Regions from separate parts of the Escherichia sp. B1147 genome, predicted to be linked through region 1. Evidence: predicted binding sites of a transcription regulator. Region 1 holds the regulator's gene; each other region holds the start of a gene.
The links. Region 1 encodes LexA, which represses DNA repair genes until DNA is damaged. Its sites were predicted from a motif close to TNCTGTATGTACATACAGNA; they were not measured.
Positions count from the first base shown of each region.

Region 2: A9180_RS13130 (metal-dependent hydrolase) is a predicted target of LexA. The motif match lies at 2,248-2,267, and genes of this name have one in related genera.
Region 3: rmuC (DNA recombination protein RmuC) is a predicted target of LexA. The motif match lies at 8,345-8,364, and genes of this name have one in related genera.

Region 1 covers NZ_LFHY01000003.1:49,199-59,246, reverse strand. Annotated here, with positions in the region: gene dinF (MATE family efflux transporter DinF) at 1-1,303, opposite strand, end outside; gene lexA (transcriptional repressor LexA) at 1,376-1,984, opposite strand; gene dgkA (diacylglycerol kinase) at 2,094-2,462, opposite strand; gene plsB (glycerol-3-phosphate 1-O-acyltransferase PlsB) at 2,633-5,056, shown strand; gene ubiA (4-hydroxybenzoate octaprenyltransferase) at 5,223-6,095, opposite strand; gene ubiC (chorismate lyase) at 6,108-6,605, opposite strand; gene malM (maltose operon protein MalM) at 6,784-7,722, opposite strand; gene lamB (maltoporin LamB) at 8,056-9,396, opposite strand; gene malK (maltose/maltodextrin ABC transporter ATP-binding protein MalK) at 9,468-10,048, opposite strand, start outside.
Region 2 covers NZ_LFHY01000013.1:73,800-83,847, forward strand. Annotated here, with positions in the region: gene A9180_RS13115 (fructosamine kinase family protein) at 1-728, shown strand, start outside; gene A9180_RS13120 (YniB family protein) at 769-1,305, opposite strand; gene hxpB (hexitol phosphatase HxpB) at 1,452-2,120, shown strand; gene A9180_RS13130 (metal-dependent hydrolase) at 2,282-2,872, shown strand; gene tcyP (cystine/sulfocysteine:cation symporter) at 3,005-4,396, shown strand; gene cedA (cell division activator CedA) at 4,444-4,707, opposite strand; gene katE (catalase HPII) at 4,890-7,151, shown strand; gene chbG (chitin disaccharide deacetylase) at 7,199-7,957, opposite strand; gene celF (6-phospho-beta-glucosidase) at 7,970-9,322, opposite strand; gene chbR (transcriptional regulator ChbR) at 9,442-10,048, opposite strand, start outside.
Region 3 covers NZ_LFHY01000026.1:67,652-77,699, forward strand. Annotated here, with positions in the region: gene metE (5-methyltetrahydropteroyltriglutamate--homocysteine S-methyltransferase) at 1-689, shown strand, start outside; gene A9180_RS21845 (dienelactone hydrolase family protein) at 729-1,544, opposite strand; gene udp (uridine phosphorylase) at 1,806-2,570, shown strand; gene A9180_RS21855 (tripartite tricarboxylate transporter permease) at 2,753-4,243, opposite strand; gene A9180_RS21860 (tripartite tricarboxylate transporter TctB family protein) at 4,256-4,762, opposite strand; gene A9180_RS21865 (Bug family tripartite tricarboxylate transporter substrate binding protein) at 4,779-5,753, opposite strand; gene A9180_RS21870 (2-dehydro-3-deoxy-6-phosphogalactonate aldolase) at 5,778-6,407, opposite strand; gene A9180_RS21875 (2-dehydro-3-deoxygalactonokinase) at 6,397-7,401, opposite strand; gene A9180_RS21880 (IclR family transcriptional regulator) at 7,425-8,192, opposite strand; gene rmuC (DNA recombination protein RmuC) at 8,408-9,835, shown strand; gene ubiE (bifunctional demethylmenaquinone methyltransferase/2-methoxy-6-polyprenyl-1,4-benzoquinol methylase UbiE) at 9,930-10,048, shown strand, end outside.

The DNA of each region.
Region 1 (10,048 bases):
CGTTACGCCAGTGACGACGCCAGATAGCAGCCAGAGAAAGCCCGCGCAGCGCCAGAAAGACGGTTAACGCCAGCCATAAACCATGGTTACCCAACCACGGCAACGTCAGTAGAGTTAAAGCAAACCCTGCTGCAGCGACTGCCATACTATTGCGCATTTCGGCAGCGCGTGTTGCGCCAATAAACATACCGTCCAGCAGATAACACCAGACTCCCACCAGCGGTAAAATAACCTGCCAGATTAGGTAGCGATCGGCCAGATTCTGGATCTGCGTTAACGACGTTAGCAACGCGATGATATATTCACCCGCCAGCAAATAAACCACCGAAAACAACAGTGCCACGATCCCCGACTGGCGGCATGCAGCGCGCCAGACATCCAGTAACTGGCTACCGTCGCGCGCGCCATACGCCTGACCGGAGTGGGCTTCAACGGCATAGGCAAAACCATCCAGCGCATAGGCGGTAAAGGTGAGTAGCGTCATCAGAACCGCGTTGACGGCGATAATATCGCTCCCCAGTCGCGCGCCAAGAACTGTTATTGCGCCAAAACAGAGTTGCAGCAGCAGTGATCTCAGCATAATGTCGCGGTTAAGCGCCAGCAAACGTCGGAAGTTTCCTCGCCAGGCTGTTTTCAGCATTTCGCCGGAGATACCGCGTAGTTTGATGATTTTACGCACCATGAGCAGGCCAATAAGCAACGTCGCATATTCGGCAAGCACTGTTGCCAGCGCCGCGCCTTGCACGTTCATATGCAGCCCCATCACCAGCCAGACATCCAACACAATGTTGAGGATATTGCCAACCACTAACAAAATCACTGGCGCGCGGGCATATTGCACGCCGAGCAACCAGCCGAGCAGCACCAGATTCGCCAGCGACGCAGGCGCGCTTAACCAGCGGATTTCAAGAAAGCGCCGCGCCTGTTCCAGAACCGCTTCGCTACCGCCAACAATATCCAGCGCCAGCTCGATAATCGGCGTACGCAGTAACGCAATCAACACTCCGGCCCCCAGTGCCAGCAGCAACGGCTGCACCAGCGCACGCGCTAATGCCTGAGGATTTTTGGCACCATAAGCCTGTGCAGTAAGCCCGGTAGTGCTCATACGCAAAAACAGCAACAGCATAAAGAGAAAACTGGTCGCCGTTGCGCCAACCGCCACGCCGCCCAGATAAACCGGGCTATCAAGATGACCAATGACCGCCGTATCAACCAGCCCCAGCAAGGGAACGGTGATATTGGAGAAAATCATGGGTAAGGCGAGATGCCAGAGTGCTTTATCAGATGAAGTGAGGAATGCCATGCAGACAAGCCTGATGAAGAGAGATTAAAAACAAACCGCGATGCCAGGCGGCATCGCGGTATCAGAGATAAATTACAGCCAGTCGCCGTTGCGAATAACCCCAACCGCCAGCCCTTCAATGCTGAAGCTCTGCTGACGAAGGTCAACGACAATTGGTTTAAACTCGCTATTTTCTGGCAGAAGCTCGACTTTATTGCCCTGTTTTTTCAGACGTTTAACGGTAACTTCGTCATCTATACGCGCGACAACAACCTGACCATTACGCACATCCTGGGTTTTATGCACCGCCAGCAAGTCGCCGTCCATAATGCCGATATCTTTCATCGACATCCCACTGACGCGCAGCAGGAAATCGGCATTCGGTTTGAACAGGGAAGGATCGACCTGATAATGACCTTCAATATGCTGCTGCGCCAGAAGCGGTTCACCGGCAGCCACACGACCTACCAGTGGCAATCCTTCTTCCTCTTCCTGCAACAGACGAATCCCGCGCGATGCGCCGGAAACAATTTCAATCACGCCTTTGCGTGCCAGCGCCTTCAGATGTTCTTCTGCCGCATTTGGGGAACGGAACCCCAAACGCTGCGCGATTTCCGCACGCGTCGGCGGCATACCTGTCTGGCTGATGTGATCACGGATGAGATCAAACACCTCTTGTTGCCTGGCCGTTAACGCTTTCATTCCGCCCCCTGGGTGTATATACAGTTATGCTGTGAGTATATACAGCAAAAGGTGATTTTGGAACCATAAACTGCACAATAAACCAGAGATTTATCGAATTCTGGAAGCGTCATCCAAAATGCGACCATAACAGAATGCACCAGGTAATCACGGCGACGATAATGGCGATCAGCACCGCGGCGGAGCCCATATCTTTCGCCCGCCCGGAAAGCTCATGGTATTCAGAACCAATACGGTCAACCACCGCTTCGATGGCACTATTGAGAATTTCCACAATCATCACCAGCATGACAGAACTAATAAGCAGTACGCGGGTTATTGCATCCACATCCAGCCAGCAGGCAATGACCACTGCCAACAACACCGCCACGCCTTCCTGACGGAATGCCGCTTCGTTGATCCATGCGGCACGTAAACCTTTCCAGGAATAGCCAGCGGCTTTGATAATTCGAGTGAATCCAGTGGTATTATTGGCCATCGAAAGAACCTTTTTACATTATGAGCGTCAATATCAGTGTACCGTTGAATCCGAAGATTACGGTTAGCGTAACGTCGCGCGAAACATAAGCGGATACCACAGAATTTCCCATGACTTTCTGCTATCCTTCCCGCGCATTAGCATTATTAACCAGAGGCTTTACATCGTTTATGTCCGGCTGGCCACGAATTTACTACAAATTACTGAATTTACCATTAAGCATCCTGGTAAAAAGCAAGTCTATTCCGGCAGATCCTGCCCCGGAACTGGGACTCGATACCTCTCGTCCAATTATGTACGTTTTACCGTACAACTCAAAAGCGGATTTGCTGACGTTGCGCGCCCAGTGCCTGGCGCACGATCTGCCTGACCCATTAGAGCCGCTGGAAATAGACGGCACGTTACTGCCACGCTATGTGTTTATTCACGGCGGGCCGCGTGTTTTCACCTATTACACGCCGAAAGAAGAGTCCATTAAGCTGTTCCACGACTATCTCGATCTGCACCGTAGCAACCCGAATCTGGATGTGCAAATGGTGCCAGTATCGGTGATGTTTGGTCGTGCGCCGGGGCGTGAAAAAGGTGAAGTGAATCCACCTCTGCGCATGCTCAACGGCGTGCAGAAATTTTTCGCCGTGTTATGGCTCGGTCGCGACAGTTTTGTGCGTTTCTCTCCGTCAGTTTCGCTGCGCCGCATGGCTGACGAACACGGCACGGATAAAACCATCGCCCAAAAACTGGCGCGCGTGGCGCGTATGCACTTTGCCCGCCAGCGTCTGGCTGCTGTGGGGCCGCGTCTACCCGCTCGTCAGGATTTGTTCAATAAACTGCTCGCCTCGCGCGCCATTGCCAAAGCGGTAGAAGATGAAGCGCGCAGCAAAAAAATCTCCCATGAAAAAGCGCAGCAGAACGCTATTGCGCTGATGGAAGAGATTGCGGCGAACTTCTCTTACGAGATGATCCGCCTGACTGACCGTATTCTGGGCTTCACCTGGAACCGACTTTATCAGGGCATCAACGTCCATAACGCCGAGCGCGTTCGCCAGCTGGCCCACGACGGTCATGAGCTGGTGTATGTGCCTTGCCACCGTAGCCACATGGACTACCTGCTGCTTTCTTACGTGCTGTATCACCAGGGGCTGGTGCCGCCGCATATCGCCGCCGGGATCAACCTGAACTTCTGGCCTGCCGGGCCGATTTTCCGCCGTCTGGGGGCATTCTTTATTCGCCGTACTTTTAAAGGCAATAAACTTTATTCCACCGTTTTCCGTGAGTATCTCGGCGAGCTGTTCAGCCGTGGTTATTCCGTCGAGTACTTTGTGGAAGGTGGTCGTTCCCGTACAGGCCGTTTGCTGGATCCGAAAACCGGTACGCTGTCGATGACTATTCAGGCGATGCTGCGTGGTGGTACACGTCCGATTACGTTGGTTCCGATCTACATCGGTTATGAGCACGTCATGGAAGTGGGTACTTACGCCAAAGAACTGCGCGGCGCGACGAAAGAGAAAGAGAGCCTGCTGCAGATGCTGCGCGGCTTAAGCAAACTGCGTAATCTCGGTCAGGGCTACGTCAACTTCGGTGAACCAATGCCGTTGATGACCTACCTTAACCAGCACGTGCCAGACTGGCGTGAATCTATTGATCCAATCGAAGCGGTGCGTCCGGCCTGGTTAACGCCGACGGTGAATAACATTGCTGCCGATCTGATGGTACGCATTAACAACGCGGGCGCGGCTAACGCCATGAACCTGTGTTGTACTGCACTGCTGGCGTCACGTCAGCGCTCACTCACTCGCGAACAATTGACTGAGCAGCTTAATTGTTATCTCGATTTGATGCGCAACGTGCCTTACTCCACGGACTCTACTGTTCCTTCGGCCAGTGCCAGCGAGCTTATCGATCACGCGCTGCAGATGAACAAGTTTGAAGTTGAGAAGGATACTATCGGCGACATCATCATTCTGCCGCGCGAGCAAGCGGTACTGATGACCTACTATCGCAACAACATTGCGCATATGTTGGTCCTGCCTTCGCTGATGGCGGCGATTGTGACGCAGCATCGCCACATCTCCCGCGGCGTATTGATGGAGCACGTCAATGTGCTGTATCCAATGCTGAAAGCGGAGCTGTTCCTGCGCTGGGATCGCGACGAGTTACCGGGCGTGATTGATGCGCTGGCGAATGAAATGCAACGTCAGGGGCTGATTACCCTGCAAAATGACGAACTGCATATCAATCCGGCGCACTCCCGCACGCTTCAGTTGCTGGCCGCAGGCGCGCGCGAAACGCTACAACGTTATGCGATTACCTTCTGGTTATTGAGCGCTAACCCGTCGATCAACCGCGGTACGCTGGAGAAAGAGAGCCGCACCGTGGCACAACGTCTCTCCGTGCTGCACGGTATCAACGCACCGGAGTTCTTCGACAAAGCAGTGTTCAGTTCTCTGGTCCTGACACTGCGTGATGAAGGGTATATCAGCGACAGCGGCGACGCCGAACCGGCAGAGACGATGAAGGTCTATCAGTTGTTGGCGGAGTTGATTACGTCCGATGTACGTTTGACGATTGAGAGTGCGACGCAAAGCGAAGGGTAATCGGTGAGCGTTGCCGGATGCGGCGAAAACGCCTTATCCGGCCTACAATAACCTGCAAAATCAATAAATTGCGATGTGTTATGTAGGCCTGATAAGCGCAGCGCATCAGGCAGCTTTTCACAGAAAAAAAGCCGGATGACCATGATCCTCCGGCTTTTTTACATCGTCAGAAATGCCAGTAACTCATTGCCAGCCCTAAAAACAGCACCAGGCCAACATAGTTATTATTCATAAATGCTTTAAAGCAGGCTTCGCGCTCGCGGTTGGCAATCAGTTTTTGTTGATAAACAAACAGTGCGCCCGCGACCAGAATTGACCAGTAATATCCCCAGCCTAAGCCATTTAACTCGCCGACAATCGCCATCAGCACCAGTACGCCAATCTGCAAAATGCCGATAATCAACTTATCGTATTGGCCGAACAAGATGGCGGTGGACTTAATGCCAATCTTCACGTCATCGTCACGATCGACCATCGCATACTGCGTGTCATAAGCCACCGCCCACAGAATATTGGCAAGGAACATCAGCCAGCAGCTTAACGGCACCGATTCACTCACCGCGGCAAAAGCCATTGGAATCGACCAGCCAAACGCCGCGCCCAGCACCACTTGCGGTAAATGGGTATACCGCTTCATAAACGGGTACACCCACGCCAACGCCAGTCCGGCAATCGACAACAGAATGGTCATCGTGTTCAGCGTCAATACCAGTAGGAACGAAATCAGCACCAGCACCACAAATAGCGTTCGCGCCTCTTTCTCCGTAACCGCTCCGCTGGGAAGCGGTCGGTTTGCTGTGCGCTTCACATGACCATCAAATTTACGGTCAGCGTAGTCATTCACCACGCACCCGGCGGCGCGCATCAGCCAGACGCCAGCGACGAACACCGCCAGAATCCAGAGTTGGGGAACACCCGGCGTTGCCACCCACAACGCCCACAATGTTGGCCAGAGCAGCAGTAACGCGCCTATTGGCTTATCCGTACGCATTAAGCGATGAAACGCCAGCAGCTTATTCTGCGTCAGACTCCACTCCATATTTTTTTCCTCTTAGTACAACGGTGACGCCGGTAAAAACAGTTCAGTCAGCAACAGCGGCTTACCGCTTAATCGCAGGCGGGAACGGCGCCCCCAAAGTCCGGCATCACGGCCTATCTCAATAAAGTCCCGGGTTAATGTCGATGATGTGAACAGATAACGTCCTAATGGCGTTTTACCCAATTTTTGTAACGCCAGCTCGGGGCCACTTAACGTTGACACAGGGACGACGGTACGCCCGGCAAGCCAGGGTTCCCCATCGGCACATAGCAAAATTTCACGTAACCAGTAACGAGGTTCTTTCGGTAGCAGCGGTAATTCTTCGGGGATTTCATTCTGTTCGACAAATCCTTCGCGGATCATCGTCACGCTCACCGTTTTTCCCTGCTGTTCAAAACGTTTAGTCATGGAATCTTCGAGCAACAACCAGTCGAGTAGTTGCGGTTCCAGCGCAGGGATCTCTGCAAAATAGCGCAGCGCACGCAGTTGCGTTAACGCGGGGTGTGACATGCCGAACTCTCCGTTACATAACGTAAAGGCATTGTATCGCAGAAAAGCGATAACGGGAGATGTAAAGCATATTAAGTGATCTAATGCGCAACAAAAACGCAACAATCACATGGAAAGAGAAAAAAAGGTGCGCCAGGAGACGCACCAGTTGTTGCAAAATCAGCACTGTGGGGCGTAATTACCCCTTGCCTTTTACACTGCTGATAAAGGTGGAACGGGCAGATGTCGATCCCAGGCGTTCAGCTTCATCAAGCAGTTTTAACGCCTTATCAACATCACCTTTCGCGACAGCGTTTTTGATCGCGGTATTAAAATAACTTTCCGTGTCGTTGAGCATCGGTTCACTTTTCTTCGCTGGCGCCGGAGCTGGCGTTGCTGCGACTGGTGCCGTATAGGTCGCCGGAGCCGCAGTGTTGCCCACGGTCACCGGGCCTGGGCCAGATGAACCAAATAGCGGTCCCACCAGCACACTGGAGCTGGAGTTGGTTTTCACTTTCAGTTTCAGCAGACCATCGGTGGTATGACGGGCTACCGGGTCTGGAATATCAGGGATCGAGTTGCCGACGCCTTTGGCATAGGCTTTTGCCGGGTCGAGTAGTTGTGTCGTCTGCTGGAGATCTTTTTCAGTGGTAAAGACCAGAACATACAGTTTTTGCTGCCCCAACGCTGGCGTCAGGCGCATAACCCCTTCCAGACGATCTGCGCTCATGACGCCTGGTTCCTGGTAGGTGAAATAACTGCTGGGGAAGAAGGCTGATGGGGTCATGTTCTGATCAAGAATCAGCACGTTCGGCACAAATACGCTAGTTTGTTTGTTCACTTCGCTGGTCAGCGTAAGGGTCAGTTCGCCAATATTTGCCGGAACGCTGTATGCCGCAACCGGGCCGCTGATACCAGGAACGTTCAAACGTTGGCCGCCAGTCGCTAACTGGGTAGTCTGAGTTTTGGATTGATCGACGGGTGTCCAGGTTAATTGTTGTAGTGCGGCAGATGGAATAGCTGGTGCGTCACTGGTGTTTTGCGGTACGTAGTTGACGTCGGCAAGGCTAATTCCAGGCGCGCTCGCCAGCAACCCTGCTGATAAACAGAGGGCGATGAGACTTTTATTCATTTTCATTGTTTTCACCTCAAAATCTGGAGTTCAGCGGTAGCCAGGCAATAGCGCGCTTAACCCGATAATCAGAAGGGCTTACGCCCCTTATAGATAATGACAACCTGTTTTCATGCCGGATGCGGCGTGAACGCCTTATCCGGCCTACATTCGCCAACAGTTGTAGGCCTGATAAGACGCGACAGCGTCGCATCAGGCATTGATTACCGGATGCGGCGTGAACGCCTTATCCGGCCTACATTCACCAACAGTTGTAGGCCTGATAAGACGCGACAGCGTCGCATCAGGCGTTGATTACCGGATGCGGCGTGAACGCCTTATCCGGCCTACGATTAGCTATTACCACCAGATTTCCATCTGGGCGCCGAAGGTCCACTCGTCGCTATCGCCGCGACCGAAGCTTCCGCCTTCGAAGTTCGCCGGAACGGCTTTACCGTAGTTCGGGTTGGAAGAGGAACTACCGTTGTAGTCATAGCCCCATTTCTCATCCCACTTAGCGTAGGTTGCGAAGACACGGATTGCCGGGCGTGACCAGATGCTGTCGCCAGCCTGCCATTGTTGTGCAAGGGTGATTTTGTACTGATTGTTCTTGTCGCCAGTACGCTGGGATTCGACGTTGTCGTAGCCCACTTCCAGCAAGGTACTCATGATCGGCGTCCACTTGTACATCGGACGAATACCGACGGTCCACCATTTGGTGCCGTTGTCGTTATCCCAGTTGATGTCCTGGTACATACCCACGTACATCATGTCCCAGTTGTCACCCATAGAAATCGCACCATGATCCAGGATACGCAGCAGGTGACCGTTGTTGTTGATATTGTAGGCAAATTTTTCGTTATCAAACGCAACGCCAGAACCCTGCGACAGACCTTTACCCTGCGAGGTCATCGAGTCAGTAGCGTACTGAACAACAAACTTGTTAAAGCCTTTCAGGATGCTCTGGGTATGCTCGGCAGTGAACATCCAGCCATCTTTCGATGCACCATCAACCAGACGGTAGTTATCACGCAGGTTAGCGCGACCATAGTCGACACCCAGCTCTAAAGTTCCGCCCGGGTTGATTTCCATCTGCGCTAAACGCACGTCGAAGACATCGTTCGCTGTCTCGTTGGTATAGTCATAAATATTGTTGCTGGCGAAAGAGGAGGAACCACCTGCTTCAGAAGAGCGGGTTGCTGCCAGAGAGAGTTTACCGAAGCCAACATCAATGTTTTCCAGACCGGCACCAGGACCAGAAATATCCCAGTAGTAGAAGTCGATCATATGAACGTCATGACGCTGATAGAAACGCTTACCGGCCCAAATGGTGGAACCAGGCAGCCATTCAATCAGGTTTTTACCCTGCACGTTCGCTTCACGGAAGGCCGGATCGGTGGCTTCCCAGTCATTCTGTTGTGCTACGGAATAGGCCACGTTAGTGTCGAAATAGAAGCTCTTATCGCCCTCTTTCCACACTTCCTGTCCCAATTTTAATTCAGCATAAGTTTCACATTCGTTGCCAAGACGGTATTTACTTTGAGCACCGGTAGTCTGGAAACACTGTTGTTCACCGCCGCTCCCTGTCCAGCCGATACCGGAACGAGCGTAACCGTGGAAATCCACAGCCATTGCCTGAGCAGACATTACGCCCGCTGCGACGGCAACCGCCAGAGGAAGTTTGCGCAGAGTAATCATCATTCTATCTCCTGAGTCATTGCTTTTCTTTTTTCACATCACCTGTCACAGGTTTTGTGTCTTTTGTAGGGTGCTTAAACGCCCGGCTCCTGATGCAGTCGACGACACGCAGTGCCATCTTCACGGAACAGATGGCAACGCTCTGGCGGCAGGCCGATAGCGAATGTGGCACCTTCTTCTACCAACACTACGTCAGACTGGCGGTACACCAGGTTTTGACGAATGGAAGGGATCTGGATATGAATTTGGGTTTCGTTGCCGAGTTGTTCGACGACCTGAACTTCACCTTCAAGGATGACGTCGGCAATATCACTTGGCAGTAGATGTTCCGGGCGAATGCCAAGTGACATGTTGGCTCCGACCTGAACGTTGTGGCTTTCAACCGGAAGCCAGACTTGCTGGAGGTTTGGCATCGGCAGCTCAACCTGGACTTGATCGATTGCAACGGCGGTCACTTTTACCGGCAGGAAGTTCATCTTCGGCGAACCGATAAAACCGGCGACAAAGCGGTCGGCCGGGTAGTGATACAACTCAAGCGGTTTCCCGACCTGCGCCACGCGCCCGGCATCCAGTACCACGATTTTATCGGCCAGCGTCATCGCTTCGACCTGATCGTGGGTGACGTAGATCATCGTGCGGCCCAGACGTTTATGCA
Region 2 (10,048 bases), on a different contig from region 1:
AATGTGATGAAAGAGAATTGCTTCCCGGTTTTACCGCCGAAGCCGACCAACTGGAGTTATTGTCTCGCAGTAAAACCGTCACCGTACCCAGAGTTTGGGCAGTTGGCGCTGACCGTGACTACAGTTTTCTGGTGATGGATTATCTCCCTCCACGGCCGTTGGATGCACATAATGCCTTTATTTTAGGGCAGCAAATTGCGCATCTACATCAATGGAGCGACCAGCCACAATTTGGCCTCGATTTCGACAACGCCCTTTCTACTACTCCTCAACCCAATACCTGGCAACGTCGCTGGTCAACGTTTTTTGCTGAACAGCGGATTGGCTGGCAACTGGAGCTGGCAGCAGAAAAAGGGATCGCCTTCGGCAATATTGACGCCATCGTCGAGCATATCCAGCAGCGCCTGGCCTCACACCAGCCGCAACCATCACTGTTACACGGCGATCTATGGTCCGGGAATTGTGCGTTAGGTCCGAATGGTCCGTATATTTTCGACCCTGCTTGTTACTGGGGCGACAGAGAGTGCGATCTGGCGATGTTGCCGCTACATACCGAACAGCCTCCGCAAATCTATGATGGTTATCAATCAGTTTCACCGTTACCGACCGGTTTCCTCGAACGCCAACCGATTTACCAGCTATACACTTTGCTAAACCGTGCAAGGTTGTTTGGCGGGCAACATATGGTTATTGCTCAACAATCATTGGATAGAGTGTTAGCTGCATGACGGGAGTCGATGATAATGGCCGCACCGCGCGGCCTTTGTATTAAATGAAACCGAGCAGAGAAAAGAACACGTACCCCGCAGCAATACAAATTACCGGCAGGATATACAGTGAAAAAAACTGCGTGAAGATAGTATGGCGTGGAACGACTACGCGCGACTCGATCTGTTCACGCGTTAACCCCTCTTCCCCTTTAGCCTTCTCCAGAATGAGTTGATCTTCAACGCCTTCGCGCAAGAAGCGCGCCTGACGACTCATGCGTGCTCCAGAGTCTTGCAACGCCAGCCCGATAAAAATCAGAATGAAAATCACCCAGAACATAACGTTCACACCACCATTAAAATTGGGCGTCGGTGAGTTATACCAGAACAGATTCAAAAAAGGCGTATTCGCCTGCATCATATCAATCATGACATGGGCAAAGTCGAGCATTACCGCATTAATGCCTTCCTGGGTTTCTTGCCGGGTATTCATAAACTTCAGCAAGGAAATCAACGTGGAAACAAGTGTTGGTATAAAAATCACCCAACCGGAAATCCTTTTCAAAATAGCAATGCGTCCAGCTTGTTGATACGTCATGAGTTCTCCTTGATTAAGACGCGTCGATTCACTTAGTTTACCTGTAGATATCTGTTTTCGCCCATTCTTTAAAGGCGATATGATAGGCGCTCAATCATAAGCACTGCTTAATACCTTACACATAATGCTCTAAAGGAGAGGTTGTAATGTCAACCCCACGACAGATTCTTGCTGCAATTTTTGATATGGATGGATTACTTATCGACTCCGAACCATTATGGGATCGGGCCGAACTGGATGTGATGGCAAGCCTGGGGGTGGACATCTCCCGTCGTCATGAGCTACCGGACACCTTAGGTTTACGCATCGATATGGTGGTTGATCTGTGGTATGCCCGGCAACCGTGGAATGGCCCGAGTCGTCAGGAAGTGGTAGACCGGGTGATTGCCCGCGCCATTTCGCTGGTTGAAGAGACGCGTCCATTACTGCCTGGCGTGCGTGAAGCCGTTGCTTTATGTAAAGCGCAGGGCTTACTGGTTGGTCTGGCTTCAGCGTCACCGCTGCATATGCTTGAAAAAGTGCTGGCCATGTTTGACCTACGTGACAGTTTCGATGCCCTCGCCTCCGCCGAAAAATTGCCTTACAGCAAGCCGCATCCGCAGGTTTATCTCGACTGCGCTGCAAAACTGGGCGTTGACCCAATCGCCTGCGTAGCGCTGGAAGACTCTGTTAATGGCATGATTGCCTCAAAAGCAGCACGAATGCGCTCCATCGTCGTTCCAGCACCGGAAGCGCAAAATGATCCCCGTTTTGTGTTGGCGAATGTAAAACTTTCATCTTTAACCGAACTTACTGCGAAAGAGCTCCTCGGTTAAAAAAAAGGGGCGTGGTGACACTGCCCCTGGTTGCTTATCTGAAATTACGTTCAACTGACGATTTTATCATCATAATGTGATGAAGAGTTACACCGTCACCACTTCCGCGCACTGTATAAAAAACCTATACTGTACGTATCGACAGTTTAGTGAGTTTTATCATGACGGCGGAAGGTCACCTCCTCTTTTCTATTGCTTGTGCGGTGTTTGCTAAAAATGCCGAACTTACGCCCGTGCTGGCACAGGGTGACTGGTGGCATATTGTCCCTTCCGCAATATTAACTTGTCTGTTACCGGACATCGACCACCCAAAATCGTTTCTTGGGCAGCGATTAAAGTGGATATCAAAACCCATTGCCCGCGCTTTTGGTCACCGTGGCTTTACCCACAGTCTGCTGGCGGTGTTCGCTCTACTGGCGACCTTTTATCTGAAAGTCCCGGAAAGCTGGTTTATTCCGGCTGATGCTTTGCAAGGTATGGTTCTCGGTTATTTGAGTCATATTCTTGCTGATATGCTGACCCCCGCAGGCGTTCCCCTACTCTGGCCGTGCCGATGGCGTTTCCGTCTGCCAATTCTGGTTCCACAAAAAGGCAACCAGTTAGAACGTTTTCTCTGCATGGCGTTGTTTGTCTGGTCAGTGTGGATGCCCCATTCACTGCCCGAAAACAGTGCCGTGCGTTGGTCATCGCAAATGATTAATACCTTGCAGATCGAGTTTCATCGCCTTATTAAGCATCAGGTTGAATACTAAAAAAACAAAAATTGCTTTTATGGAATAAGCCATTCCATTTGAATATAAGAGCCAGCTCACAGTTCTGTTAATCTTGCGTCAACACTATGGCTACTGCGTAGCGATAGAAATAATAAGATCAGGAGAACGGGGATGAACTTTCCATTAATTGCGAACATCATAGTGTTCGTTGTGCTGCTGTTTGCGCTGGCCCAAACCCGCCACAAACAGTGGAGTCTGGCCAAAAAAGTGCTGGTAGGTCTGGTGATGGGTGTGGTTTTTGGCCTTGCCCTGCATACCATTTATGGTTCCGACAGCCAGGTACTTAAAGATTCTGTGCAGTGGTTTAACATTGTCGGTAACGGCTACGTTCAGTTACTGCAAATGATCGTCATGCCACTGGTATTTGCCTCCATTTTAAGTGCGGTTGCCCGCCTGCATAACGCGTCTCAACTAGGCAAAATCAGTTTTCTGACTATTGGTACGCTACTGTTTACCACGCTGATTGCGGCGCTGGTCGGTGTGCTGGTCACTAATCTGTTTGGTCTGACCGCTGAGGGTCTGGTTCAGGGTGGCGCTGAAACTGCGCGTCTGAACGCTATCGAAAGCAACTATGTCGGTAAAGTCTCTGACCTGAGCGTTCCGCAGCTTGTCTTGTCCTTTATCCCGAAAAACCCGTTTGCCGATCTGACCGGTGCCAATCCGACGTCAATTATCAGCGTGGTAATTTTTGCGGCTTTCCTTGGCGTTGCAGCACTGAAACTGCTGAAAGATGATGCGCCGAAAGGTGAACGCGTCTTAACCGCTATCGATACGCTGCAAAGCTGGGTGATGAAACTGGTTCGCCTGGTCATGCAACTGACGCCATACGGTGTTCTGGCACTGATGACCAAAGTCGTTGCTGGTTCCAACCTGCAGGACATCATTAAACTGGGTAGCTTTGTTGTCGCATCCTACCTGGGTCTTATCATTATGTTTGCAGTGCATGGCATTCTGCTGGGCATTAATGGTGTAAGCCCGCTGAAATACTTCCGTAAAGTATGGCCAGTGCTGACGTTTGCCTTCACCAGTCGCTCCAGCGCTGCGTCTATTCCGCTGAATGTAGAAGCACAAACGCGTCGTCTGGGTGTTCCTGAGTCCATCGCCAGTTTCGCCGCCTCTTTCGGTGCGACCATTGGTCAGAACGGCTGTGCCGGGCTGTATCCGGCAATGCTAGCAGTGATGGTTGCACCTACGGTTGGCATTAACCCACTGGACCCAATGTGGATTGCGACACTTGTTGGTATCGTTACTGTGAGTTCAGCAGGCGTTGCAGGCGTTGGTGGCGGTGCAACATTCGCCGCACTGATTGTACTCCCGGCAATGGGCTTGCCGGTAACGCTGGTGGCATTGTTAATTTCCGTAGAACCCCTTATCGATATGGGCCGTACGGCACTGAACGTCAGTGGTTCTATGACCGCAGGTACGCTGACCAGCCAGTGGCTGAAGCAGACCGATAAATCCATTCTGGATAGCGAAGATGACGCCGAACTGGCTCACCGTTAACCCTGCCTTATGACGCAAAACGCCTGTCATCCCGACAGGCGTTTTTTTTACTCTTCGACCTCATTCTCTTGTCGAATCTGATTCGCCCAACGCTGGGCGGACTCCGGCACACTAAACGCTGGTGAGCGCAAGAATGATTCCGCCACCAGGACAAACGCCACATATTTGCCACGTAGTATCCAGACATCACGAAACGAATCCATTTTAATCGCGTGCTCTGGCGGTGCAGGTTCCGTGCGCGGGACATAGCTAATAATCGGGCGGTTTTGCTGACGTAGCGGTTTCTTCATTACTGGCTTCACTAAACGCATATTAAAAATCATAAAAACTGTAGTTTAGCCGATTTAACCCACGTCCGTCCTGCTTCGCGTACATCTTCAAATACTTTCGCCAGCTCCACTTCCGGAGCGAGATCCCCCTGCTGGTCTATAGTTAGATGGTTTTTTGACCAAAAAAACGCCCCTTTCAGCAATGAATTAAGGAGACGAGTTCAATGTCGCAACATAACGAAAAGACCCCACATCAGCACCAGTCCCCCCTGCACGATTCGAACGAAGCGAAACCAGGAATGGACTCACTGGCACCTGAGGACGGCTCTCATCGTCCAGCGGCTGAACCGACCCCACCAGGTACGCAACCTACCGCACCAGGCAGTCTGAAAGCTCCTGATACGCGTAACGAAAAACTCAATTCCCTGGAAGATGCACGTAAAGGTAGTGAAAATTATGCGCTGACCACCAATCAGGGCGTGCGCATCGCTGACGATCAAAACTCACTGCGTGCCGGTAGCCGTGGTCCAACGCTGTTGGAAGATTTTATTCTGCGCGAGAAGATCACGCACTTTGACCATGAGCGTATCCCGGAACGTATTGTTCATGCGCGAGGATCTGCGGCTCATGGTTATTTCCAGCCGTATAAAAACTTAAGTGATATAACCAAAGCCGATTTCCTGTCTGACCCGAGCAAAATTACCCCGGTGTTTGTCCGTTTCTCGACCGTTCAGGGGGGCGCTGGCTCGGCAGATACCGTGCGTGATATTCGCGGTTTTGCCACCAAATTCTATACCGAAGAGGGTATTTTTGACCTTGTCGGCAACAATACGCCGATCTTCTTTATTCAGGATGCGCATAAATTCCCCGATTTTGTTCATGCGGTAAAACCGGAACCGCACTGGGCGATCCCACAGGGAGGTAGCGCCCACGACACATTCTGGGATTATGTTTCCCTGCAACCGGAAACGCTGCATAACGTGATATGGGCGATGTCGGATCGCGGGATCCCTCGCAGCTACCGTACGATGGAAGGTTTCGGCATCCACACTTTCCGCCTGATTAACACCGAAGGGAAAGCAACGTTTGTGCGTTTCCACTGGAAACCGCTGGCAGGCAAAGCCTCGTTGGTATGGGATGAAGCGCAGAAACTCACCGGACGTGACCCGGACTTCCACCGCCGCGAGATGTGGGAAGCCATTGAGGCAGGCGATTTCCCGGAGTACGAACTGGGCTTCCAGTTAATCCCGGAAGAGGACGAATTCAGGTTCGATTTCGACCTTCTCGATCCAACCAAACTTATTCCGGAAGAACTGGTGCCAGTACAGCGCGTCGGCAAAATGGTGCTTAACCGCAACCCGGACAACTTCTTTGCCGAAAACGAACAGGTGGCTTTCCATCCAGGGCATATTGTCCCCGGTCTGGATTTCACTAACGACCCGCTATTGCAGGGGCGTTTGTTCTCTTATACCGATACACAAATCAGTCGTCTTGGTGGGCCGAATTTCCATGAAATTCCGATTAACCGCCCGACCTGCCCTTACCATAATTTCCAGCGTGACGGCATGCACCGCATGGGAATCGACACAAATCCGGCAAACTACGAACCGAACTCGATCAACGACAACTGGCCGCGCGAAACACCGCCGGGGCCGAAACGCGGTGGATTTGAATCATACCAGGAGCGCGTAGAAGGCAACAAAGTCCGCGAGCGCAGCCCATCGTTTGGCGAATATTATTCCCATCCGCGTCTGTTCTGGCTGAGTCAGACGCCATTTGAACAACGCCACATCATCGACGCTTTCAGCTTTGAATTGAGTAAAGTTGCTCGTCCGTATATTCGTGAACGCGTCGTTGATCAGTTAGCGCATATCGATCTTAACCTGGCGCAGGCGGTAGCAAAAAATCTCGGTATCGAACTGACTGACGACCAGCTGAATATTACGCCGCCACCGGACGTAAACAGGCTGAAGAAAGATCCGGCGTTAAGCCTGTATGCCATTCCTGACGGTAATGTGAAAGGCCGTGTGGTAGCGATTTTGCTTAATGATGAAGTGAGATCGGCAGACCTGTTGGTCATTCTCAAGGCGCTGAAAGCCAAAGGCGTTCATGCCAAACTGCTTTATTCACGGATGGGCGAAGTGACCGCCGATGACGGCACGGTGTTGCCAATAGCCGCTACCTTTGCCGGAGCGCCTTCGCTGACGGTGGATGCGGTCATTGTCCCTTGCGGCAATATCGCCGATATCGCAGACAACGGCGATGCAAACTATTACCTGATGGAAGCCTACAAGCACCTTAAACCGATTGCGCTGGCGGGCGATGCACGCAAGTTCAAAGCGACAATTAAGGTAGATGACAAGGGTGAAGAAGGGATTGTAGAAGCCGACAGCGCAGACGGCAGTTTTATGGATGAACTGTTAACGCTAATGGCAGCGCACCGCGTGTGGTCACGTATGTCTAAGATTGACAAAATTCCGGCGTAAATATGAATAAAGTCACTCCCCCCCAGGGAGTGACTTTACCAACATCCTTACACATCCAGATAACTACCCAACCGATAACCACGCTCGGCAATGGCATACTTCAACGACGCCGACGTTAACACATCCAGTTCCGCTAACCGTGGGAAACAGTAAGCACTCTGGCGAATTGTATTATCGACAAACGCCGGATGGCACATCACTTCCAGCGAGCGTTCACCGCGATGACTGGAATCATCCAACACTTGCAGGAACAGTGATTCACTGATCTCTTCACCATAGAATGCACTGCTGAAGCCCTGAGAACTGCGCAGATTTGCGGGTAAATCACCGTCGTTAAATACTGGCTGGCGATCAATACGCAACGCAATCCCCTCTTCAGCCGCAAACTTCGCCACAATCGGGAAAATCTGCGGGAACATATGCACATGATGATGGCTATCAAGATGTGTTGGTTTGCGGCCAAACAATTCAATGAATCGCAGATACTGGCGGGCGAGTTCCTGGGAAATCTCTTCCAGTGGTAAGGCATCTTCTTCTGCCAGCTGCCAGATCCATTTCCCCAGGACGCCTTGCCGGGTCAGCCCCGGCATCGCAGTCAGCGGCTTGCCCAGTGTAAGGACAAAGTGCATCCCAACAGCCAGACTCGGCTCATCACGACTTAACCGCACCGCATGGTCGATAGCTTCCCCATTCACCAGCGCCGTCGTTGACGTGACAATACCGTTACGACAGGCCTCGATAATGCCGTAGTTCTGGCCTTTACTTAAGCCAAAGTCATCGGCATTAACAATCAGTAAGCGTTCCATAATCAGCCTCAATCAATGTGCTTTTTTGAGTTCCGTAATGCAGTCAGCAAAGTTTGGCAACCACTTCTCATGCGCCAGAATCATCTCTCTTGCCAGCAATTCCGCATCACGATCGGAATGCACCAGCGGGCTAAGGTTGAGCGCCAGTAACACATCGTTAAATTCACCGCTAAGGGCTGCGTGGCTGGCGGCAATCTCAAAGCCTTTGATGGTGTGAATCAAGCCCATGACTTTGTCATCGAAGTGTGTAATGCGCGGATGTGGCGTCGCGCCGTTGCGCCCCAGTGTACAGGTCATTTCTACCGCCCAGTCTGCCGGAATATTATCAATATGCCCATGATGAGGAATATTTATGTAATGTTCCGCTTGCTTGTCATTGTAGATAGCATTAATCACTTCACACGCCGCATCTGAGTAATATGCCCCGCCGCGCTGTTCCAGTTCTTTCGGTTTAATTTTCAGATCCGGATTTTTATACAGGTCAAAGAGCTGTTTCTCAACTTTCTGTACCACCTGTGCACGTGCGCCGCCTTTATAATACTCACCCATTTCAATCGCCAGCATCTCTTTCTGCTTAAAGTAATAAAGCAGATACGAGCATGGCAACAGATTCAGCGAACGAATTAAGCCTTCGCTAAACGGCAGGTCGAAAATATTTTTAACACCAGATGCTTTTAACTGCCCGGATGCCACACCATCAAGTAATTCGGCAAAGCGAGACTTGCCATTTACCAGCACATCTTTAATAAATACCATGTGGTTCAGCCCGAACAGATCGATAGATAAATCATCGTTCTCATTCAACGCTAAAACATCGCTGATAAACATCTTCATGCCAATCGGAATATTACACACGCCGATAAAGCGTTTAAATCCGGTATGACGATAAACGGCTTCGGTGACCATTCCCGCTGGGTTCGTAAAGTTAATCACCCATGCATTGGGGCAAAGTTCTTCAACATCTTTGACTATGTCAAAAATTACCGGAATGGTACGCAGACCTTTAAACAGGCCACCTGCACCGTTGGTTTCCTGGCCGAGATAACCATGACTTAACGGAATACGTTCATCGAGTTCGCGTGCTGGTAATTGACCTACGCGCAGCTGAGTGGTGACGAAATCGGCATCTTTCAATGCTTCGCGGCGATCCAGTGTTTTATAAAGCTTCATTGGTACACCAGCGTTATCAATCATCCGCTGGCAGAGATCAAAAATAATATCCAGCTTCGCTTTACCACCGTCTACGTCCACCAGCCATAATTCACTTACCGGCAGTTCGTGGTAACGTTTAATAAACCCTTCCAGTAATTCCGGGGTATAGCTGCTCCCGCCACCAATAGTGACGACTTTTAATTTCTGGCTCATAATTTCTCCCTTTATTAGGAAATACTGATATTCGTCGTGCCTGCCGTTAAGTCAGGAATAACCTGGAAACACCAGATTATACAGAGCAAGCATGTAAATTTAGTGTTCTGATACAACGGCTACTGATTAAATTCGGTCAATTTTTTACGATAGCTATTGGGTGTAAACGAGGTCAGTTTCTTAAACGTTTTAATAAACAGACTTGGGCTACTATAACCGGCTTCAAATGCAATATCCGTTACCGAATAGTTGGTCATTTCCAGTTGTTTTTTGGCAAAATTAATGCGAATTTCATTAATAATCTGCATTGGTGTTTTGCCATAATATCGCTGGGTCGCTCGTGTCAAATATTCCTGCGATTTCGCCGACAGTATCACCATATTTTCCAGCGCATTTTCACTAAACCGCTCTTTATCATGCATCTTTTCAACCGTGCTTTTCAGCCACTGCGGCACATCATCAATTACCTGTTCCTCACGGTAATGACGTAAGCGGTTGATAACATAAAAAGTAACTGTCTCAACAAACTCTTCCAACCCGGTTTCACGGAAATTCAGTGAAGAGATGACTGTTTCCACATAGGTGAGAAAGGCGTTATTGGTCCGGTATACCTGTGATGCGACAAAGCAATAAGGCAACAACGGCAGATAATGCTGCTCAAAAAAACGTTTGCTGATCCCAACATTTAATATACGTGTGGCGCCAAACTCATAAAAACTTTGATGG
Region 3 (10,048 bases), on a different contig from region 1:
ACGTTAGCCGCCCGGCGCCGATCACCGTTGAGTGGGCATCGTTCGCCCAATCGCTGACCGACAAACCGGTAAAAGGGATGCTGACCGGCCCGGTGACGATTCTCTGCTGGTCGTTTCCGCGTGAAGATGTCAGCCGTGAAACCATCGCTAAACAGATTGCGCTGGCGCTGCGTGATGAAGTGGCGGACCTGGAAGCCGCTGGAATTGGCATCATCCAGATTGACGAACCGGCACTGCGCGAAGGTTTACCGCTGCGTCGTAGTGACTGGGACGCCTATCTCCAGTGGGGCGTGGAGGCTTTCCGTATCAACGCCGCTGTGGCGAAGGATGAGACACAAATCCACACTCACATGTGTTATTGCGAGTTCAACGACATCATGGATTCGATTGCGGCGCTGGATGCAGACGTCATCACTATCGAAACCTCGCGTTCCGACATGGAGTTGCTGGAGTCGTTCGAAGAGTTTGATTATCCGAATGAAATCGGTCCAGGCGTCTATGACATTCACTCGCCAAACGTACCGAGCGTGGAATGGATTGAATCCCTGCTGAAGAAAGCGGCAAAACGCATTCCGGCAGAACGCCTGTGGGTAAACCCGGACTGCGGCCTGAAAACGCGCGGCTGGCCAGAAACCCGCGCGGCACTGGCGAATATGGTGCAGGCGGCGCAGAATTTGCGTCGGGGATAAAATCCAAACCGGGTGGCAACACCACCCGGCCTTTTCTCATTACAGTGACTTTTTCCCACCATACTGCCTGAACCATTCCAGCATTCGCTGCCAGCCATCTTTCGCCGATTCAGTATGATAGCTCGGGCGATAATCGGCGTTGAACGCATGTCCTGCATCCGGGTACACGATAATCTCTGCTTTCGCGTTCGCTGCCCGCAGCGCCTGGCGCATGGTTTCGACGCTCTCCTGCGGAATGCTGGTATCCTGACCGCCATATAAGCCGAGAACCGGCGCGTTAAGATCGGTTGTGATATCAACAGGTTGTTTCGGCGAATTCAGCGACTTATCGCCCGTCAGCTTGCCGTACCACGCCACTGCGGCTTTTAACTGTGGATTATGCGCGGCATACAGCCAGGTGATGCGTCCGCCCCAGCAAAATCCGGTGATCATTAACCGATGGACATCGCCGCCGTTGCGGGACGCCCAACTGGCGACATGATCAAGATCGGCCAGCACCTGTGAGTCAGGTACTTTTGCCACCAGACCACTGAGCAGTGTCGGGATATCGGCGAAATCATTCGGATCGCCTTCGCGGAAATAGAGTTCTGGTGCGATAGCCAGATACCCCTCCAGCGCCAGACGGCGACAAATATCGCGGATATGTTCATGCACGCCAAAAATTTCTTGCACTACAATGACCACTGGCAGTGGGCCATCGCTCTGCTTTGGGCGGGCATGGTAAGCAGGCATGTTATCCCCTTGCGAAGGGATAGAGGTGAACCCTGCGACAATCGCATCTTCCGGAGTCTGAACGATGGTCGAGGCGAGGGGCGATGCAGCAGGTGCAAATCCAGATTGTTGTGTTGTTGCCATGGTATTCTCCGTACCCTTATAAAAATTTTGCGCAATGTTAACTATAGTCAGCATGCAACAAATCACATTGCCTGAATCGGCTCATCTTTTATGCAACAACACACGGTAAAGAGTTATTTATGTGATTTAAATCACTTTTATCAAGTAAATGTATGCAACGCATTTGCGTCATGGTGATGGGTGTCACGAAAAAATGTTAAATCCTTCGGTAAAGTGTCTTTTTGCTTCTTCTGACTAAACCGATTCACAGAGGAGTTGTATATGTCCAAGTCTGATGTTTTTCATCTCGGCCTCACTAAAAACGATTTACAAGGGGCTACGCTTGCCATCGTCCCTGGCGACCCGGATCGTGTGGAAAAGATCGCCGCGCTGATGGATAAGCCGGTTAAGCTGGCATCTCACCGCGAATTCACCACCTGGCGCGCAGAGCTGGATGGTAAACCTGTTATTGTCTGCTCTACCGGTATCGGCGGTCCGTCTACTTCTATTGCCGTTGAAGAACTGGCACAGCTGGGCATTCGCACCTTCCTGCGTATCGGTACGACTGGCGCTATTCAGCCGCATATTAATGTTGGTGATGTACTGGTCACTACAGCATCTGTTCGTCTGGATGGCGCGAGCCTGCACTTCGCTCCGCTGGAGTTCCCGGCTGTCGCTGATTTTGAATGTACGACTGCGCTGGTTGAAGCGGCGAAATCCATTGGCGCCACTACCCACGTTGGTGTGACTGCTTCTTCTGATACCTTCTACCCAGGTCAGGAACGTTACGATACTTACTCTGGTCGCGTAGTTCGTCACTTTAAAGGTTCTATGGAAGAGTGGCAGGCGATGGGCGTGATGAACTATGAAATGGAATCTGCAACCCTGCTGACCATGTGCGCAAGCCAGGGCCTGCGTGCGGGTATGGTGGCGGGCGTTATCGTTAACCGCACCCAGCAAGAAATCCCGAATGCCGAGACGATGAAACAAACCGAAAGCCATGCGGTGAAAATCGTGGTGGAAGCGGCGCGTCGTCTGCTGAAATGACAACTTGTTGATAAAATGCGATTTATTCATGCCGGATGCGGCGTGAACGCCTTATCCGGCCTACAAAAGTATGCAAATTCAATATATTGCATTTCTTAGGTAGGCCTGATAAGCGTAGCGCATCAGGCAATTTAGCGTTTGTCATCAGTCTCACACTCCCCAACTTCGGGGAGCGATATCAATTACTGACGCCGTAAGCGCATAATTTTGCGGATTATTGGCGTCAGTAACGTAAAGGCTGCCAGAGTCAGCAATGCCAGGGTAATCGGTCGGGTATACAGAAAGTCGAGTGACCCCCCTGAAAGCGACAGCGCGCGGCGAAAATTACTTTCCGCCATTGGCCCCATAATCAATGCCAGGACCACTGGCGACGCCGGATATCCCCCTTTCTGCATGAAATAGCCCACCACGCCCGCAATTAACATAATGCCCACGTCAAATAGGCTGTTGTTTAGCGCATAAGTCCCGACAACACAAAGTGCGAGGATCATCGGCGTGAGAATATTGCCGGGGATTTTCACGACGTTACCGATGACTTTCAGAGAGAGCAGTCCAAGCACTAACAACATGAAGTAACAGAAGATCATGCCGACAAACAGTGTATAAACCATATCGCCGTGGTCGGTAAACATCAGCGGGCCTGGCTGCATCCCTTGTAACGTTAACGCGCCCAGCATGATGGCGGTTACCGCATCGCCTGGGATCCCCAGCGTTAACATAGGTAACAATGCGCCACCGGTGCAGCCATTCGCGCCTGCCTCGCAGGAAGCCACAGCTTTAATTTCACCCTTACCAAAGTTTTCTGGTGTCTTACTGAAACGACGAGTTTCGTTATAGGCAACAAAAGCCGCAATATCCGCCCCTGCACCGGGGATCATGCCGATAAAAACCCCTAATCCCGATGATCGCAAAATGGTTAATGCGATGCGGCGTAGCGTTTGCCAGGGCAGTAACAGACTGCCGATAGCCACCTTCGCGCCCTGACGAATATGCTGATTTTGCTCCATAGAGCGGAATGCTTCTGAAGCAGCGAATAAACCAATCATCACTGGGATAAATGGCACATTCATCAGCTCCACAAATCCGCCCGTAAAACGAGGAAAGCCGCCCATAGGATCAAGACCTATCGTTGCGATCAGCAATCCGCCAACCCCGGCAATCAGCCCTTTAATCAATGACTCACCGGAAATACTGGCAATAATACTCAACCCAAAAGTTGCCAGGGCGAAGGACTCTGAGGCACTAAATTTCAACGCCCAACTGGCAAGCACCGGAGAGAGAAACATCAGCACAATGATGCTGATCGTTCCGCCACTAAAGGAAGAGAACGTGGCGGCACTCAACGCCAGCCCGGCTTTTCCCTGTTTCGTTAGCTCATAACCGTCAATGGCGGTGGCAGCGGCGGCAGGCGTTCCGGGAATTTTGAGCAAAATAGCGGTGATAGAACCACCATACACACCACCAAAAAAGACGCCGCAAATCATCAACAAGCCAGAAACGGGCTCCATGCCATAGGTGAAAGGCAGCAAAATCGCCACACCCATGGTCGCTGTTAAACCGGGCAGGGCGCCAATCACAATCCCCAGCATCACCCCAAACGTGGCAAACAGCAGCGCCTGAGGATTATTGAGTAATGTCGATAAGCCCTGAGTTAAAAGTTCACTTTCAAACATTGCTGGCCCCTGTTATTCGAAAAATGTGCCGACAGGCAATGGCACCTGTAACGCTTCGACAAACAGCAACCAGAGGATTGCCGTTAACAGCAGCGCAATACCCGGTGTGAGTACCCATCGCCTGTAGCCCATCAACGTCATAATGACGATGAGGAAAACAGGAGTAGTAATGAGATAACCGCAGTAGCTCATCGCCACAATATAAAACGCGGTTGCCGCAATTCCCGTTGCCGTTTTCCTGAATGCCGGTTTTTCCTGCGCGTTGGCGCAAGGTTCTGGTTTTGCCAGCCAAAGATCGCGTATCACCAGTAAGACAGCGAGTACAATCAGGGCGCAGGCATAGAAAGTAGGGAAGGCACTTGCACCGGGATCCGTTTCAATGGCAGTTGCTGGAAAATCAGCGGCATTAATCATCACCGCGCCAGCAACCACACAAAGTAACAGCGCCACCACCACAGTGGATGAAAGGCGCTTGCGGTGCGGTACGGCGAGTTGAGCAACAGACTGTTTTGTGTTCATCGACCGTACCTCGGGATTATTTTTTCAGGCCCAGGCGAGTCAGCAGCTCGTCAAAGTACTTTTCCTGCTCGTTGATTTGGGTCTGGAAGCTGGCACCATCAAGCCATGCATAGTTGAGATTCAACTTTTGCAGTGCATCCTGGAATGCAGGCTCTTCAGCCGTCTCTTTTGCTGCCTTTGCCAGAACATCCACCACATCCTGCGGCGTTTTTTGCGACACAATCAGGCCGCGCCAGGTGCCGATGGAGAGATCAACGCCTTTCTCTTTTAATGTCGGGACGTCAGGCATGGTTTTCATTCGCTCATCCGCCATCACCACCAGTGTCTTCAGCTTGCCGCCTTTCACATGGTTGATAACTTCTCCTGGGCTTACGGAAACCGCTTCAATGTGCCCGCCTAACAGGCCTGTAATGGCAGGGGCTGCGCCGTCATACGGGACATGAGAAAACTTTGCGCCCGTTTTGTCTTCCAGTGCAGCTGCCGCCAGATGCCAGATAGCTCCGGTGCCTGAGTTACCAATGCGTACTTTTCCGGGATTCGCTTTGGCGTAAGTCATAAATTCTTCATAGCTATTCCACTGCGCATCGGCACGGACGGTGATAGCCGCCGGATCCGCATTCAGACGGGCAATGGGTTTGAAGTCGCTTGTTTTAAAACGCACCATTCCGAGGCTGGGAAGGGTGGTCAGTTCAACCGTACCTAAACCGATTTTGTAACCGTTAGGGCGGGCAGCGGCGATTTCACTCAGGCCGATAGCTCCACCACCGCCAGGTTTATTGATAACCCCGATGCTGACGGGTAAATGGTTTTTGGCGGCATCAGCAAAGGCGCGGGCCACCAGGTCCGTACCACCACCGGCAGCGTAGGGTATGACTAACTCGATCTGTTTGGTTGGCCAGGAAGCCGCCTGTACAGGCGCAGTGCTGAGGGCAGCGCCTGCAAGAAGTACCATTGCAGCCATTTTTTTCGGTAAGGTAAGATGTTTTATCATTGTTTTTATATCCTTATTTATCAGTTACTTGTTATTTAAATCGTTCCATGCGTTCATAAACAGTACTGCATTTTCATAGACCTGTTCTGGCGTCATGCCGGGGCGATATAGCGCAGACCCCAAACCGAAGCCGTTTGCGCCGTGGCTCAGATAACGCGCCATGGTTTCCGGTGTGATACCACCAACCGGTAACATCGGAACGGATTGCGGAATAACTGCACGCCAGGCTTTAGTGACTTCTGGCGTAATTTGTTCCGCCGGAAACAGCTTGATAGCATTGGCGCCATGTTCAATGGCAGCAAAAGCTTCGGTGGGCGTAGCGACGCCAGGCGCACAATACATACCCAGCGCACGGGCGCGACGGATCACCGCAGTATCGCAATGCGGCATCACGATAATCTGGCCTCCAGCCTCTTTAACCGCGACCACCTGCTCTACCGAAAGCACGGTGCCGGCTCCGACCAGGCAGTCCTTAGGCAGGGCATCGCGCAGTAAACTGATACTTTGCAACGGCTCCGGCGAGTTCATGGGGATCTCAATCAGGCGGAATCCGGCGGCATACAGCTTTTCACCGATGGCGACAATCTCATCCGGTTTCACGCCGCGTAAAATGGCGACTAACCCGGTTTTTTGCAAAAGAGTATTAAATGGCATGAGTACATTCCCTGGCGTTGGTGGAGAGTAACCCGGCAGCGTGGGCGATTCGCCATAATCCCTGTTCAGTAGCATTAGGAATGGCGTGTAGCTGTCTGTCGGGAAAAACATGGCTGAACGCCCGTGAATAGCGGCTGTTCAGGGTGGCGCTACCGATTAAGGCGATCGGTGTTGTGGCGGGTAAATCACGCAGCAAACTGGATGCCAGACCACATAATTCATGGCCTATCAGTAACCCGGAAAGGTAATCGCCCTGTGAGGACGGCGTAAGATTATCAGTTAGCAGGCGCGAACGGGTCGAAAACAGCGTCGATAATAATCCGGTCTGATGATGCTCAAGCGCCGCTGTCAGCCCATGGGCAAAGGCATCCCAGTGCGGCTCGTCGCCCGGACGCATGGTTGTACCGAGAATCGAATGGCGGGATAAAACATCAAATAACTCGCCTGTCATAAAGGTTCGGAAATCGGTAATGGTGTTGTTTTCAACTACCGCCCATTTTGCATGGGTGCCTGGTAAGCCAATCAGCACCGGCACACCCTTGCGGATTGCGTCTTGCAGGGCAGGTTCCATTGCGATGGCACCGAAGATTTGTGTCTCTTCGCCACGCATCACTTCGGGCATTTCACCTTCTTTAATCACGCCGGGAATAATGTGCAACATTGTCTGCTGCTGGTGGATAACCGGCGTCAGCTGCTTCGCCAGGCCATCGAGAGTGACCGGGCAAGGTAAATAAGCTGCTGGTTGCCACCCTTGCGCACTGCCAATCATGCCACAAGCCAGAACCGGGCAGGGAGCTTGCGTCAGCCAGTCGCCACAGACACGTAAAAATGTATCGTGGAAAGCTTCCTCACGTGTTGCTGCCTGGGAGGGTAATTTCATGATCCCCCAGGGGAATTCACGTTTTTCTTGTGGATCTGGTGAGTCACCAAAACGCCATGCCCGAAGCGATGACGTTCCCCAGTCCAGGGCAATAAATGAGGTCTTTCCCGACATTAGCCGTTTCCTTTAGTCATGGTTTATTTATCTTTGCGGACGTGCTTACCCCAGCCCAGTTCAGCGGATATCTCTTCTGCACAGGATTTGACGTAAGGTGCCAGTTCTTCCAGGCGCGCCAGCGACATATATGTGGTAGTACTGGCGACAGAAATGGCCGCCACAATTTCATTCCGTGCGTTGTAAACCGGCGCTGCAACGCAACGGATAGTGGGCTCGTTCTCTTCCAGATCAAAAGCGAAACCATTGGCGGCGTAACGGCGCATATTTTGTATAAATGCGCCCAGTTTTGTTTCATCACCACAAGTCAAAAATAGCGTGCGCCACTCTTCTTCTGTTCTGTTGAGGATTAACGCCTTACCGATTCCTGTAATCGCCAGTGGCATGCGATGCCCAGGACGTGAGCGCATCTCCAGCCCACGCTGACTGTTGATCTTCTCCAGATACAGCACTTCGTCGCCTTCAACGATCCCCAGATGCACAGTGTCCAGGGTGTAACGGGCCAGACGCTGCAAAACGGGCAGCGCAACTTCATACAATGAAGTGCTTTCCAGTGCTCTGGCACCAAGTTCGATCAGTTTGGCGCCCAGTTGGTAGCCCTGCGTTGGGACATGGCGCAGATAGCGTTGCTCGACCAAAACAGTGACTAAACGATGGGTTGTACTCCGCGTCGTGCCGGTGAACTCGCCGATACTTTTCAGGTCATGGCAACCGTTATAAACAGCATTAATAACCGCCAGTCCGCGTAATAACGTTTGTGCGCCAGCGGTGGTTGAAGAGGTTTCTGCCATAGGTGTCTCCTGATGATATTGCTGAGTGTTTCACAGAATAAAGTGAGGAAAAGGTGATGTTTCCCACAATATAAACACAATCTCATATTGTGGGATGAAATAAGCGAAATAAACGATCGTTTTGCGTAGCGCCTCGCAGGAAATGCCTTTCAAACTGGACGTTTGTACAGCACAATTCTATTTTGTGCGGGTAAGTTGTTGCGTCAGGAGGCTTTGTGGATTTCTCAATCATTGTTTATGCCATTATTGCGCTGGTCAGTGTGGTCATCGGCTGGCTGTTTGCCAGTTATCAGCATGCGCAGCAAAAAGCCGAGCAATTAGCCGAACGTGAAGAGATGGTCGCGGAGTTAAGTGCGGCAAAACAACAAATTACCCAAAGCGAGCACTGGCGTGCAGAGTGTGAATTGCTCAATAACGAAGTGCGTAGTCTGCAAAGTATTAACACCTCGCTGGAGGCAGATCTGCGTGAAGTAACCACGCGGATGGAAGCCGCACAGCAACACGCTGACGATAAAATCCGCCAGATGATCAACAGCGAGCAGCGTTTGAGCGAGCAATTTGAAAATCTCGCCAACCGTATTTTTGAGCACAGTAATCGCCGGGTTGATGAGCAAAATCGTCAGAGTCTGAACAACCTGCTATCGCCGCTGCGAGAACAACTGGATGGTTTTCGCCGACAGGTACAGGACAGCTTTGGTAAAGAAGCACAAGAACGCCATACCCTGACCCACGAAATTCGTAATCTACAGCAACTCAACGCGCAAATGGCCCAGGAAGCGATCAACCTGACCCGCGCGCTGAAAGGCGATAACAAAACCCAGGGGAACTGGGGCGAAGTGATACTGACGCGGGTGCTGGAGGCTTCCGGACTGCGCGAAGGGTATGAATATGAAACCCAGGTCAGCATCGAAAATGACGCCCGTTCGCGGATGCAGCCGGATGTCATCGTACGGCTGCCGCAAGGAAAAGATGTGGTGATCGACGCCAAAATGACGCTGGTCGCCTATGAACGCTATTTTAACGCCGAAGACGACTATACCCGCGAAAGCGCATTGCAGGAGCATATTGCTTCGGTACGTAATCACATCCGCTTGCTTGGGCGTAAAGACTATCAACAGCTGCCGGGGCTACGAACGCTGGATTACGTGCTGATGTTTATCCCTGTCGAACCGGCGTTTTTATTGGCGCTTGATCGCCAGCCGGAGCTGATCACCGAAGCGTTAAAGAACAATATCATGCTGGTTAGCCCCACTACGCTGCTGGTGGCGTTGCGTACTATCGCCAACCTGTGGCGTTATGAGCATCAAAGCCGTAACGCCCAACAAATCGCCGATCGCGCCAGCAAGCTGTACGACAAGATGCGTCTGTTTATTGATGATATGTCCGCAATTGGTCAAAGTCTGGACAAAGCGCAGGATAACTATCGCCAGGCGATGAAAAAACTCTCTTCAGGTCGCGGAAATGTGCTGTCGCAGGCAGAAGCATTTCGCGGTTTAGGGGTAGAAATTAAACGCGAGATTAACCCGGATTTAGCTGAACAGGCGGTGAGCCAGGATGAGGAGTATCGACTGCGGTCAGTTCCGGGGCAGCCGAATAATGAAGCTTATCAACGCGATGATGAATATAATCAGCAGTCGCGTTAGCCCATTAGGGGTAGTTAAGCCGGGTAGATATCTAGGGCATCGACGCCCAATCTGTTACACTTCTGGAACAATTTTTTGATGAGCAGGCATTGAGATGGTGGATAAGTCACAAGAAACGACGCACTTTGGTTTTCAGACCGTCGCGAAGGAACAAAAAGCGGATATGGTCGCCCACGTTTTCCATTCCGTGGCATCGAAATATGATGTCATGAA